One region of the Paraburkholderia sp. RL17-368-BIF-A genome, then DNA from elsewhere that is predicted to be linked to it. Evidence: riboswitches for the same ligand, from Rfam matches in the RefSeq annotation. Region 1 holds a riboswitch; the other holds the start of a gene.
What was found. Region 1 has a riboswitch for manganese ahead of P0D87_RS08605 (sodium:calcium antiporter). Riboswitches for the same ligand answer to the same signal wherever they lie in the genome.

Region 1 (7,152 bases):
TCACGGTCCCGAGCACAAGTTTGTCGGCTTTCGATTCGCCGAGCAGCGACTTACGCGCCGCGGCGATCTCGACTGCGTCCGACGGCTTGAAGTCGTCGATGTCCACACCATTCTTGATGGTGATAAGCGAGCAGTGTCGATATACCGAATCGCGCACAAGGCTCGCAGTCGAATCGGACACGGCAATGACATCATCTGTCGCGCGGGCTCTGATCTTCGTGACGAAGTCACTCTTGATGGCGATGGAGTTGTGTTTGGTCAATACAATGCGCGGCTTGCGGCCCTTGAAGCACATCAGGCTGAATACGACCAGGCGATGGTCTGGAGAGCCGTTGACGTGCACAACATCAAAGCGTTCTTTCTCCAGCAGCGAGCGCAATGCGCGCCACGCTGAAATCATGCGGCCGGCGTCTTTCAGCTTGGCTGGGAATTCAAGCGGCAGTGTCGTCACGTGTTCGAGCTTGCTGGCCTTTTCGAATAGCCTGCTACTCGAGGGCGCAGCCACAAATATCTGATGCCGCCTGGAAAGCCCCTTGGCAATCGCCAGGATGTACGTATCGTGACCTCCGCCGCGCCCATAGTGAAAATTGGTCAGCAATATCTTCAAGGCAAAGGCTCCAGCGAAGCAATGGCATCCAGGACTTCCGTTACCGAGGGTGGGCGCCCGTCGTCACCAACGGACACCGATACGCCAGGCACGTCGACGCCAAAATAACGCCGTGCTGTTGCAGTGAAGATCATGACCGTGGGCTTGCCGAGTGCGCTTGCGAGATGCACGAAGCCTGTATCTGTCCCGACGATGAGCGTGGCGGCATCGACGTACTGCGCGACCTGCAAGATAGACATCCGCGGCAGTATACGAGAGCCCCTCACTTCCTTCGCAATTGCGATGGCCTCCTGTTCCTCGCGGGCTGAACCCCACGGCAGAAGGGGGGTAATGCCGCGCTCGACAAGCGAGCGGCCAATGGCAACCCAGTGAGCCGTCGGCCACTTCTTTACATCGCTCGAAGTGGCATGGAACAGCATCGCGTACGGCTGTTCTTCTGGCTTGACGGAAGGATCGGCAGACCTGGGGATTGACAGGTCGAAGCTCGGTGCCCCGCTCACCTGATAGCCGAATGCGTCGGCGACAGTGCGGCGCAAGCCGTCCCACGCATTGAGATCTTCGCGTGGCGCGAAGCGGCCAGTGTAAGCAAAGGCGGCGCCGCTCTCGCCGAGGTCTGCCGAACGATAGCCTAGACGCCGGCGCGAGCGCGCAAGGAAAGAAATTATCGCGCTTTTGTAGACGCCCTGAAGATCGAGAACGATGTCGTATTTCTCGCGTCGCAGTTCAGATATCGATGTAAAGATCGCCTTGAGCTCGGCCCCAGAGCGGTTTTTCTTGAAGCCCCGCAATGGCGCGCACAGCACGCGGTCGATGCCCGCATTCCAGCGAGGAACATCGGCGAAGGACGCATCGGCGGCCCAGTCAATCTTGACGCCAGGAAAGGCGCGATGCAGGTCGGCCACCACGGGCTGACCATGTACCAGGTCACCTAAGGAGGTGACTTTTACTATTAGAATGCGTTTCATTCCATTACCATTCAACAAGCGGACTTCACTTCAGCATCCGTGAGACCTATACCTCGATGCTGTGCAGTGACCTGAGGGAAATCAACGGCAGGATATCCAGCTTAGATTATCCCGGACTTGGTCCGAGGGTTCCCACACGCCGGGAGCAATCAAAACGACTTTGGTTCAGATCGGCGGCAGGGCGGTTCGTAGCAGCGGTATTTTCGACATAGCAATAGAGCAACTATCTATTTGCAAGCTATCGGAAGGCTGCCTGGGGCGCCCGGGTTCCGGGTTGTTGCACGCGAGTCGCGTAGGATCATACAGGACCCAGCGGGTACGGGACCTTGGCGTACTCAGTCTCCGGTCGTGCGTGGAGAGACGTTTCGTAGACCTTAGGCGGAGCAGATCCGGCTGTCGTGCTCGAAAGCGTGGTCCCGCAGTACCATCGACAAACCGCCAAAACAACTCGAACTCGCCCGACGCGCTGCCCCACCCACACGCCTCCTAGCCCCCGCCTCACCTCTTCGCTGAAATTTCAGATCGTTCTCATCCATTCGCTGAATCGGCGCGCGCTGCCTATGCAATTCCCATCGATATGGGAATAGTTGCGCGTCGGCCTACGCCGACCCTTTCGCATTTCAGTGCGACAGGCATTGCGAGATCACTCGCCGGACTAAGAGCTTTATTTGCAATTCATGCACAAAATAACCAGATCAATTCTCGCGGCATCGGTGGTTCTTCTTTCACAGCTTCCTTGCGCACAAGCGGCGCCGCAAGCGGGCGCAAGCCAGTTCGCCGGTCCTTATGTTGGTTTCAAGCTAGGCGTCAATAATTCGGATGCATCGGGCGCATTCAACAAGGCGTCGCATAACACGGTGTTTCCGGGCTTCACCGCCGGATACAACTTCGACGTGCAGCGGTTCGTGGTAGGAGCCGAGGCTTTCGCGGATTTGCACCACGGCTCTACTACGTCCAAGGACGCAGGAATCGACGCCAAATTCGGCATGCCGTTTAACCAGTTCATGCCGTACATTCGCGCCGGCTTCACGGGCGACGACCCCGATACGCGGTTCCATTGGGGCCTCGGCGTGGACTACAAGTTCGCGGAGCATGTCAGCGCGGTCGCCGAATGGACCACGGACTCGAGCCATCACGACGGCACGAAGAGAACAAACAATAGCTTCACGGTAGGCGTCCAGTATCACTTCAATTAATGACTCGATGAGCTTGCGCGCGGCAAGAAAACAGACCGCTGCGCAAGCTGCATGGACACCACACTTGGCACGCAGTAAAAGCTCGGCTCACGGCGAACACAGTCAACAAGCTTCTTTGCGAAGGCTTGTTGGCTCCGCCCACTCCCGCTAAAATCCCCGGGTCACTGGGGAGTAGCCTTCCTTCACGCATCGCGGCATCGCGGCATCGCGTGAAGGAGAGCGCGTCAACATACTTGGCCTGCGGGTCATGGCGCGTTCGACCGGGTCGGTTTGGCGAGACCATTGGCGCACTGCTTCGTTCTGGTCGGACGGGTCGCGGTGCGTCATGGTTCGTCTTACGTCCGACCTCGGAGCCGCTGTGAAATCCCGCGCTGTTCAATCTCCTCGTCTTCTGCTCAACTTGCTGTCGCGCGATCTGCCGCGCCGCACGTTTTCGGTCCATCACGTCAATCACGTCGATCACGTCGATCCCTTCGATGCACGGAGCCGCGCATGACCGGTCTTCTCATCGAACTGGCCATCATGCTGGTCGTCATCCTCGTGGCGGCCGAGCTTTTCACCAACGCGCTCGAACATCTCGGCGAGCGGCTTAAGATATCCGAAGGCGTGACCGGCTCGTTGTTCGCTGCAGTCGGCACCGCGTTGCCCGAGACGCTCGTGCCGCTTATAGCGATTGTCGGCGGGACGAGCGATCGTGCCGTCAACGAGGAAATTGGCGTGGGCGCGATTCTCGGCGCACCGCTGATGCTGTCCACGCTGTCTACCTTTCTGATGACGCTCGCCGTGCTGCGCTCGCGCGGCGTCGGCGGACGCGTCGCGCCGGAGCGTTCGGGCTTCACTCGCGATCTCAACTATTTCCTCTTTGCCTTCCTGCTGGCCGCCGCGGCCATGTATGTGCCGCATGAGCAGCGCATCGTGCGCGCGCTCTTCAGCGTCGCGCTCGTCGGCGTGTATGTCGCCTATGTCGTGGCGACCTTCCGCGCGTCGAACGATCTGGTCGATGCAGGCCACGGCACCGAAGCGCCCGGCAAGATGATGCTCGCGCGCCTCGGCGTGCCGACCAACCTCGCGACGATCGCCGTCCAACTGCTGATCGCGGTCGCGCTGCTCGTGTGGGGCGCGGAGGGTTTCATCCACGGCGTGCGGGGCGTGTCCGCGGTGGTCGGCGTGTCGCCGCTGCTGCTGTCGCTGCTGATCATTCCGATCGCCACGGAGTTGCCGGAGAAGGTCAACAGCATCCTGTGGATTCGCCGCGGCAAGGACACACTCGCGTTCGGCAACATCACGGGCGCGATGGTTTTTCAGGGCACCTTGTTGCCCGCTATCGGCATTCTGCTGACGCCGTGGACGCCGCGCATCGAGGTGGTGACGGGCATCGTCATCACGCTGGTCGCGGCGGGCTGGCTGCGGCTCAACGCCCGCGAGCGCGGCGCGCCCGTGTGGGCGCTGCTGGTCTGCGGCGCGCTGTACGCCGCTTATCTGGCGATCACGCTAAGCCGTTAGGCGTTCGAGCCACGTCGCCGGCGAATCACAAGCCGCGGCGATGCTCCCGCCCAATACATCGATCTAACGGCTTTTCTCTCGCCAACTCCCGGAATCGCGCGATGGGGGACGACGGCATAATTTCACAAACCATTGCGACATAGATCTCGACTAGCGCCGCCGACGAAATCACCGTTGCGCGGCGCATTATTCGCGCATGTTGTCGATGCATCAAGCGGCAGGGAACCAGTCGAGCAAGTCCGCGGAGGCGGGTATGAGCCACATTGTCATCGTCGGATCGGGCGGCCATGCAAAAGTCGTCATCGATATCGTCGAGCAGGAAGGAAAGCACAGCATTGCCGGGTTAATCGACGCATACCGCAACGTGGGTGAACGGACGCTTGACTACCCGGTGCTAGGCGGCGAAGCCGATCTTCCCCGTCTCGTGGCTGAACACGATCTGCAAGGCACCATCATTGCAATCGGCGACAACGTCGTCCGCTCGAAAGTGGCGGCGAAGGTCGAAGCGCTTTGCCCCAAACTGCAGTTCATGAATGCCATTCATCCGCGGGCAACGATTGGTCGCGGCACAACGGTCGGGGCGGGCAGTGTGGTGATGGCTGGAGCGGTCGTTAATCCCGACTGTCGCGTAGGCCAGTTCTGTATTCTGAACACGAACTCGTCGCTGGATCACGACTCTGTGATGGACGAGTTTTCGAGCCTGGCGCCCGGAGCGATAACGGGTGGCAACTGCCGGATCGGTGCGTATTCCGCCATTAGCATCGGCGCAGTGCTTCGCCACGGCATCAACGTCGGAGAGCACAGCATCGTTGGCGCGGGAGCTACCGTTCTGAGGGACGTCGAGCCCTATTCGGTCGTCTACGGCAGTCCCGCCAGGAAGGTGCGCGACAGGGTTGCCGGGGCCCGCTATCTGTGAATGCAGGCCGCACCACGTTCACCCTGTCGACAACTTGCCCGGCAGTTCCATGCGGCAATAAAGTCATCGTGCACTAAACCTCAACACGCACTGGATTTATATGAACGTTGTTACGTCGGATGACAGCATCGGCGTCGTGCCGACTCATCCTCTATCGAAGCATTTCATTGTGATCGGCTACCGGGACGGGGCTTTCTCGACCATCCCTAACAACTTCTTCAGGAACTGGCTGGATGAAGAGGCCACCGACGGAGTGTTTCATATCGGCCGATGCAGTGTTCTCGGCGTGGGTTCGGTCGCCAGATACGACGGCCATGCGCAGAAGCTGGTGATTGGAAAGAACGTCGCAGGTGGTATGGGGCTCAAATTCATTCTGAACGCCCAGCATGAAACGAAGACCATATCGACGACCATGTTCAGCATCTACGGCAACGGTCTCACCAATGCAATGATGCCGCAATACGCTGACACGGTTATTCATAACGATGTGTGGATCGGCGACGAGGCTGTATTCCTGGGCGGCAGCGTCATCGAAAGCGGATGCGTTATCGGTGCGCGCTCGCTGATACCGCCGAACTTCCGCAGCGAACCGTATGGTATCTATGCGGGCTCGCCGGCGCGGCTGGTGCGTTTCCGTTTTTCGGAAAAAGTACGGGAGCGCTTGCTGGAGCTGGCATGGTGGGACATGTCGCTGCAGTGGATCAAAGACAATAACGATGCGTTCGTTGTCGATCTCACGGCGGACGAGGGTCGTGCGCTCGAAGTACTCGGTGAGCTTCAGCGGGCCAAAGCCGCAGAACTGGCAAGTGTGCGTGAACAGTCTCAGCAGAGCTTGTAATTACTGGCGGGCTTCTTTCCTGACACAAACAAAGAGCACTCGACGCATGTCATGCGTCGAGTGCTCTTTTGTATCTGGAGTTCACAAGAGAGCGTGCTGCTTTTAATACGTCTTGATGATATCGACGATCCGTTCCACGTTCGCAGTGGAAAGACCGGGGTAAATCGGCAGACACAGCACTTTCCTCGCCGCATCGGCTGCGACCGGAAGGTTGGCGGGGTTGGCGCTGACGAGACCGCGATACATGGGGAAATCCGAGATCAGCGGATAAAAATAGCGGCGCACGATGATCTTGTGCTGACGCAATCTCTCGAACAACGCGTCGCGACTGCACGGAAAATCGTCTTCGACGAGAATCGGGAAGTAAGCGCGATTCGCAATGGGGCTGTCGCAGGCCGGCAGGCAACGGATGCCTGGCACATCGGAAAGCAGCGCGCAGTACTGGGAAGCGATATCGCGTCGACTGGCTAATGCTTCATCGATATTCTTCAATTGCAAAAGGCCGAACGCGGCATTGACTTCGCTCATCTTGCCGTTAATGCCGGGCGCGACCACCGTCGTCTCATCGACGAAACCGAAGTTCTTCAGGTGGTTGACCCGCTGTTTGGTCTTTGCATCCGGGCAAATGATCGCGCCGCCTTCGAATGTGTTGAAGATCTTCGTCGCGTGAAAACTCAGAACGGAGAGATCGCCGTGGCGAAGAACGCTGCCGCCGCCCGTGCGCACACCAAATGCGTGAGCCGCGTCGTAGATGACCTTGAGATTGTAGTTGTCGGCGATCTTCTGAATGGCTTCGGTGTCGCAAGGATAACCATAGCAATGCACCGGCAGGATCGCCGTAGTCTGCGGCGTGATGGCGGCCTCGATCTTTCGCGGGTCCATGTTCAGCGTGTGCGGATCGACGTCGACGAAAACGGGCTTGATGCCGTTCCAGAGCAGCGAATGCGCGGTTGCCACGAAAGAATAGGGCGTCGTGATCACCTCGCCCGTAATGCGCAGCGCCTGCAATGCAGTAACGAGACCCAGCGTGCCGTTCGAAAACAGCGCAAGGTGGTCGACGCCGAGATACTCCTCGAGCGCCGCCTCGAGCCGTTGGTGAAACGGGCCGCCGTTAGTCAGCACCTTGC
Region 2 (7,152 bases), on a different contig from region 1:
GGCGCCGTAAGCCGCCGCATATTGCTGCGCGGCTTCGAGCGCGAGCGGACCGCCCGACGAAAAAACCGCGCGCGGCGCGGGCGTCAATGCGGCGAAGCCTGGCAGCGCGGGCCAGCGCGACAACTGCGCGGGCGTCGATACGATCACGGCTGCGCCGCATTGCGCGATCTGCGTTTGCAGATGCAGCGGTTCGATGCTGATCTCGCGATCGAATGCGCGGCCGGCGGCAAGCGGCCACATCACGCGAAACAGCAGACCGTAGATATGGTGATGCGGCACGCTCGCGAGCATGGTTGCGTCGCCGACGAGCGCGCCCCACTGCTTCTCGAGCGTGTGCACTTCGGCGTTGAACTGCGCGAGCGTTTTGCGGATCGGCTTCGGACGGCCGCTGCTGCCCGAGGTGTAGAGCGTGAGCGGCGCTTGGGGGTCGATGTTTTTGTCGAGCGCGGACGCGGCTGCCTCGGCTTGCGCATCGGCTTGCACATGCAACTGCAGCGTCGCGTCGGTCAGCACGACGTCGTACGCGTCGGCGAGATCGGCAAGATAGCCGGGCGTCGCGTTCGCCGGAATCACCGGCTCCTTGCCGCACGCGAAGAGCGCGAACAACGCGCACGCGAAATCGAACGGATCGTCGATACACAGTGCATAGCGTTGCGCCGCTTGCGATTGCATCAGCGCAACGAGCGCCGCGACGCGCGCGCGAAACGCGGCGCGATCGAGTAGCGCCGTGCGATCGCGGCAAACGGCAACGCGTGAAGCGGCGGCATCGAGCGGAACGGACAACAGGTCGTGCAACGCGATCATCACGCCGCCTCCGAACGCGCGGCTCGCGGCAGCACGACGAGATAGCGCCACACGACCTCGGCGATCAGCAGCACACCGATCAGCAGATAAGCAATCGCGCCGTTATACAGCGACCAGCTTGCGCGGCTCCAGTAGAGCGCGGTATACGCGGAAAAAGCACCGTTCAGTAGAAAGAACACACACCACACCTGAGTGACGCGCCGCGTGTGGCGCACTGCGCCCGGCGGCAAATCCGGTTTGCCGAGGCGCGCGAATTTTTCGATCATCGACGGACCGCGCACGAGCGTCGCGCCGAACGCGATTAGGAGCCCGAGATTGACGAGCGACGGATAGAGGCGCAACAGCAGCTCGCTGTTGGTGAGCACGATGGCCGCCGACGCGCAGCTCAGCAAGCCGACCACGGTCCAGTCGATGGCGGAAAGACGCCGCAGCGAAGTCGCGACCGGACCGCTGCCTGCCCAGCGCTGCAGCCACAGAATCGCAAACAGCATGCAGCCGACGTAACGCGGCGTGTCCCAACGCCACGCGCACAGAATCAACGCGGGATACGCGAGCTTCACCAGCACTTGCACGACCGCCTTCAGCCAATGGCGTTCAGCCGCGGACGAAGCGCTTGCGGCGGGCTGATCGGCCGCCCGTGTGCGCGAACGCACTGCCGGCATCAGCCTTGAGCCGCCAGCAGCGATTCGACCGCGCCGATCACGTCGCCGACCGTGCGCACCGATTTGAACTCTTCCGGCTTGATGCGGCGCCCGGTCATTTCCTGGAGCTTGATCGCGAGATCGACCGCGTCGATGCTGTCCAGATCGAGGTCTTCGAACAGATGCGCGTCGGGCGTCACGCGCTCGGGCTCGATTGCGAAGTTCTCTTTAAAGATGGCGCGGATGCGTTCAAGAATCTCTGCCTCGGACACGGTCATTCCCCTTTGCTGTTGGTTTCGTTCGCGGCGTGCGCCGCTTCGCGCTGACTTGCCACCAGCGCGGCCAGCGTGCTGATGGAGCGAAAGTGCTCGCGCGTGCGGTCGTCGTTTGCCGCAATGGTCAATTGATATTGTTTGCGCAGCACGATGCCGATTTCCAGTGCGTCGATCGAATCGAGACCGATACCGTCGGTATCGAACAACGGTGCATCGTCGTCGATATCGGCGGGGCTCAGGTCTTCCAGATCGAGTGCCTCGATCAGAAGCTGCTTAATTTCCAGTTTTAAAGAATCCATAATCGAACAGGTGCCGGGTAATGTGTGCTTCGACGGCGCTCGTCACGCTGCGCGCAGCGAGAGCCGGTGTTGTGTCGTCTGCCGCGAGCCGCTCGACGCCGAGCGGCTCCAGCACGTTCACGCGCATGCGGAACGCTCGCGCCGGCACGTCGTACCAGCGCATCTGTTTCGTGAACGCGGGCGGATCGCAATCCATCAGCACCGGCACGATCGGCGCGTCCACCTTCAGCGCCATGTGCGCGAAGCCGCGCGAAAACGCATGCAGCCGGTTGCGCGCGGGACTGCGCGTGCCTTCGGGAAAAATGATCATCGTATAGCCTGCCGCGAGCTGCCTTGCGCCTGCTTCGACGAGCTCCGCCGGATCGGCGTTGCTCACGTATTCCGCCGAACGCACGATGCCCCAGAAACACGGGTTGCTCCAATGCGCGTTTTTCACGACGCAGCATGCGTGCGGCGTGAGCGAAAGCAGCACCATCACGTCGAGGTAGGTCGGGTGGTTGGCCACCACGATCGACGGACCGCGCGCACGCAGCGCCTCGCCGCCCGACACTTCGAGCTTCATCACGCCGATCAGTTGCAACGCGCCGACGAGCGCGCGGAAAAACCAGTGGATGATGCTCGTCACCGCGAACTGCCGCGACGCGCGATGCGGCCACAGCCACGCGAGCGGAAACACCAGCACCGAAAACAGCACGCCGCAGATGCCGAACACGACGAAAGCCATGCCCGTGGCGAAGAATCGCCACGTGTAGTCAAGCCGCGCGGTCATGCCACTCCCACTGCCAAAGGACGCCGGCGCCCTGCCAGGCCGCGGGCTCGCCGGTTTCAAGACAATGCAGCAGCGCCTGGCTTTGCGTGGCGAAGCGGGTTGCTGCGGGCTCCTCCTGGTCGTACAGGCGCGGCGACGCGGACCGTGTACAGACCAGATGGCCGAGCGCCGTTTCGTTACTCAAGAGCAGCGCGACTGCCCCGCCCTGCACTTCATCGTCGATCGTTCCGTAGGCGGAGTCGGCCGGTTCGTCGGCGTAGACCAGCAGGACCGGTGACGCCAATTGCGTTGCGTGTTGCGCATACGCCTCGAGCAGCGCATAACCGAGCGTTTCCGGGCCCGCCGAAATGGCGCTCGCCGCCGAGCGGTCGCCGCGCGCGATGCCGAACACGCCCGTCATCGCATTGAGCACCGAGAGGCTAAAGGCCGTCGGCGACACCGGCTCGCCGGAACTGATGGCGCGCAGAATCTCCGTGGTGCGGCGCAGTTCGCCGTGCCGCGACGCGAAGACGACGCGCGCCTCGTCGGCCCCGACGCAATCGTGCGCCACCTTCAGCGCGGCTTTCGAGAGCGTGCTGAGACGCCGCCGCACGATCGGTTCGATAAAACCGATGTCGGGTGCGGCGGTGGTGGCAGCAGGCCAGCTAGACCAGCGAGCGACCGGAATGGTCCAGTGCGGATCGGGCATATCGGTGTTCGCGCGTTGAAGCAAGGAGAGGCTGAAGCGCCTGACGGAATACGCAGCCGTCACAGCGTATGCGCGCCGCGCGGACCGGCAATTTCCAGCCGGGGGACAATCCAGACTTCTTTTGTAGGGTTCAGCGAATTAACGGCACTTTGGCCCGATTATTTAGGCCATTGACGATTGGCCGTGTAGTTTGGCTCAGGCTTCCTTAGTCGCCGGAATCATACTGAATATTCTGAATTAAATCAGCCACAAAAGACGTATCCATCTGTATCCGTCTCGCGTTTACGACGCTAATTTGAGTGCTATGGCGATTTGCAGAAATTTCCCATCTGGGCCTGGGAATATCCCTACATCTGTAGGTTTTTGGGAATTCGACTGTCAGACGGTCGCGTTCGCAAAGAGAATCCCGCGAATGCTTTCAATTAACTTTCTGCGACGACTGTTGCAGTCGAATACATGCGATCCGATTTCACGCGAATTCTGCTCCCGGCAGAACGGCCGCGCGGCGACGCCTGCTATAATCCGTCCCTCATTGGGGAGTAGCCGCCCCGCGCCACGTTCGCCCGGCATCTAGCCGGGCTCGCAACAACGTGCGCTCGCGGGGGCGCCTGTCAACAGACTTGGCCGTCATGGCCATGGCAGCCGCAGCCTCTGGCCTGGCGAGACCGATGACCCACACCCCGCCGCAATTGGGCCCGGCGTGTCGTGGGTCGTCGCTCGTTCATTTCCCGGCCCGCGGATTCCAACCCACGTGTTCCACGCTTTCCTCATTTCCACCGGAGCGGTCGCGCTCGCCGAAATCGGCGACAAGACGCAGTTGCTGTCGCTCGTGCTCGCCGCGCGTTATCGCAAGCCGATGCCGATCATCCTCGGCGTGCTGGTCGCGACGCTCGTCAATCACGCGGGCGCGGGCGCGCTCGGCGCGTGGCTCGGCTCGCTGCTCACGCCGGCCATCATGCGCTGGGCGCTGGCCATTTCATTCATCGGCATGGGTTTGTGGATTCTCGTGCCCGACAAGCTCGACGACGAAGAAGCCAACACGAACCGCACGCATCTTGGCGTGTTCGGCGCGACTGTCGTGGCCTTCTTCCTCGCGGAAATGGGCGACAAGACGCAGATCGCGACGGTTGCGCTCGCCGCGCGCTTTCACGACTTCTTCGGCGTGGTGGCGGGCACCACGCTCGGCATGATGATCGCCAACGTCCCGGCGATCCTGCTCGGCGACCGCTTCGCGCACCGTCTGCCGACCGGCATCGTGCACGGCATCGCCGCCGTGCTGTTCGTGGTTCTCGGAACGATGGCGCTGTTCGGCGGCGGGCTCTGACGAAGGTGCGCGATGCCGGCATTTGCCGGCATCGCGCTCTTGTCACGCTTTTATCGCGCTTGCGGTCGCGTCGCGGTCATTGCACGGCTTTCGCGCCCGACGCGGCAGCCGGCGACGCTGCAGCCGGCACCGGCGTTTCGTTGGAAGCACCCGCGCTGTTGCCGAGCGGAATCTTGACCGTGCGCACGACGCCGTTGCCAAGCGGGAAGTCGGCAAGCGCACTGCGCGCCAGATACGGCATGGCTCTCACCAGCGACGACTCGCCGCCCGAGTTGCGCGCGGTCACGTTGTAGACCTCCTTGCCCGTCGCGCGCTCGGTGATCCGCACGCCGAGCAGATGCGTGAAGATCGGATAGCTCTGGTTCACGTAGCCTGCGGGAAACGGACCCCACGGCCCCCACGGATCGTACGGACGGCCCCAGCCCCAGTAAGGCGCCGGCCACGGGTTGTAGTAGACCGGCTCGGCCACCGTCACCATGTCCGAGCGGATTCCATACGAGAGCCCGACGAGATAGCGCGCGTCGTTGCCGTCAACCTGGCGGAACGCATGCGTGGCGAGTTCGTTGGCGACGATGCGCTCATACGTGGTCAGCTCGAGATTGTTCCGCTGGTCGGGCTCGCGTGTGAACGCGTAGGTGCGGGCCGCGTCGCTGCCGCTCCAGTCGGAGAACGCGGTGACCTGCGTGGTCACGTAGGTCGTGCAGCCGGACAGCAGCACGCTCAGTGCCGCGAGCAGCAACATGGCGCGGCGCGTCCAGATATTCGTTGTCATGGTCTACCTCGTGAAGCGTTTCTGTTCGTTCGTCTTTCATTGTACGTATGACCGTCGATCGCGCCGCGCCGTTCCGCTCCCACGCCGTAGGAGCTTGAGCGTGAGCAAGAGCGGTGCGCGCGTCCGAGCGCGCATCGGCCGAACGGCTATCTGAAAAGCGCGCGCCGCACGATTGCCCGAGGCTTTGTACAATGGCTCGACAAGCCCGGCTCGCGTGTCTTCGTGCGCCGGCCGCTCGAGTCCCATCACTACAGAACGCCATGGCCGATACCGCAACGCCCAATGTGATCCGCCGCGCCGATTATGCGCCGCCCGCTTTTCTGATCGACACCGTCGCGCTCGAGTTCGATCTGCTGCCCGAACGCACGGTCGTGAAGAACACGATGCGCGTGCGCCGCAACCCGGACGCCGCGCGCGCGCCGCATCTCGAACTGATGGGCGAACAACTGGAGTTCGTCGGCGCGACGCTCGACGGTCAGCCGTTCGCCAACGCGCATCCGCACGAGCACGGGCTGGTGCTCGACAACGTGCCCGACAGCTTCGAGCTCACGCTCACCAGCATCTGCAATCCGGCGGCGAATACGACGCTCTCGGGCCTGTATGTGTCGAGCGGAAACTTCTTTACGCAGTGCGAGGCCGAGGGCTTTCGGCGCATCACCTATTTCCTCGACCGGCCGGACGTGATGTCGACCTACACGGTCACGCTGCGAGCCAGCAAGGCCGATTATCCGGTGCTGCTGTCGAACGGCAATCTGCTCGAGGAAGGCGATCTGCCGGACGGCCGTCATTTCGCGCGCTGGGAAGATCCGTTCAGGAAGCCGAGCTATCTGTTCGCGCTTGTCGCCGGCAAGCTCGTTGCGCTCGAAGAGCGTGTGAAAACCGGCTCGGGCAAGGAAAAGCTGCTGCAGGTGTGGGTCGAGCCGCACGATCTCGACAAGACCCGTCACGCGATGGATTCGCTGATCAATTCGATCCGCTGGGACGAACAGCGCTTCGGCCTCGAACTCGATCTCGACCGCTTCATGATCGTCGCGGTGAGCGACTTCAACATGGGCGCGATGGAAAACAAGGGGCTCAACATTTTCAACACGAAGTACGTGCTGGCGAACCCCGAAACGGCGACCGACACGGACTTCGCGAACATCGAGGCGGTGGTCGGCCACGAGTATTTCCATAACTGGACCGGCAACCGCGTAACCTGCCGCGACTGGTTCCAGTTGAGCCTGAAGGAAGGGCTGACCGTGTTCCGCGATCAGGAATTCTCCGCCGACATGGCCGCCGGACTGACTAGCAGCGGCGACGAAGCGGCGCGCGCCACCAAGCGCATTGAAGACGTGCGCGTGCTGCGCCAGATGCAGTTCGCCGAAGACGCCGGCCCGATGGCTCACCCGGTGCGCCCGGAAAGCTACGTCGAGATCAACAACTTCTACACGATGACCGTCTACGAAAAAGGCTCGGAAGTCGTGCGGATGTATCAGACGCTGTTCGGCCGCGACGGTTTTCGCAAGGGCATGGACCTGTACTTCAAGCGTCACGACGGCCAGGCCGTGACGTGCGACGATTTCCGTCATGCGCTCGCC

Region 2: another riboswitch for manganese. It lies ahead of P0D87_RS15335 (TMEM165/GDT1 family protein); the one in region 1 lies ahead of P0D87_RS08605 (sodium:calcium antiporter).

Annotation. Positions count from the first base shown of each region.
Region 1 is NZ_JARESN010000004.1:54,374-61,525, reverse strand. It holds gene P0D87_RS08620 (glycosyltransferase family 4 protein) at 1-607, opposite strand, end outside; gene waaC (lipopolysaccharide heptosyltransferase I) at 604-1,572, opposite strand; gene P0D87_RS08610 (outer membrane protein) at 2,286-2,768, shown strand; yybP-ykoY riboswitch at 2,923-3,115, shown strand; gene P0D87_RS08605 (sodium:calcium antiporter) at 3,261-4,271, shown strand; gene P0D87_RS08600 (acetyltransferase) at 4,525-5,187, shown strand; gene P0D87_RS08595 (LbetaH domain-containing protein) at 5,288-6,025, shown strand; gene P0D87_RS08590 (DegT/DnrJ/EryC1/StrS family aminotransferase) at 6,128-7,152, opposite strand, start outside.
Region 2 is NZ_JARESN010000007.1:312,922-320,073, reverse strand. It holds gene P0D87_RS15365 (ApeI family dehydratase) at 1-804, opposite strand, end outside; gene P0D87_RS15360 (COG4648 family protein) at 804-1,466, opposite strand; gene P0D87_RS15355 (acyl carrier protein) at 1,466-1,723, opposite strand; gene P0D87_RS15350 (phosphopantetheine-binding protein) at 1,720-2,019, opposite strand; gene P0D87_RS15345 (lysophospholipid acyltransferase family protein) at 1,994-2,788, opposite strand; gene P0D87_RS15340 (beta-ketoacyl synthase chain length factor) at 2,772-3,476, opposite strand; yybP-ykoY riboswitch at 3,999-4,217, shown strand; gene P0D87_RS15335 (TMEM165/GDT1 family protein) at 4,228-4,800, shown strand; gene P0D87_RS15330 (DUF4136 domain-containing protein) at 4,877-5,572, opposite strand; gene pepN (aminopeptidase N) at 5,833-7,152, shown strand, end outside.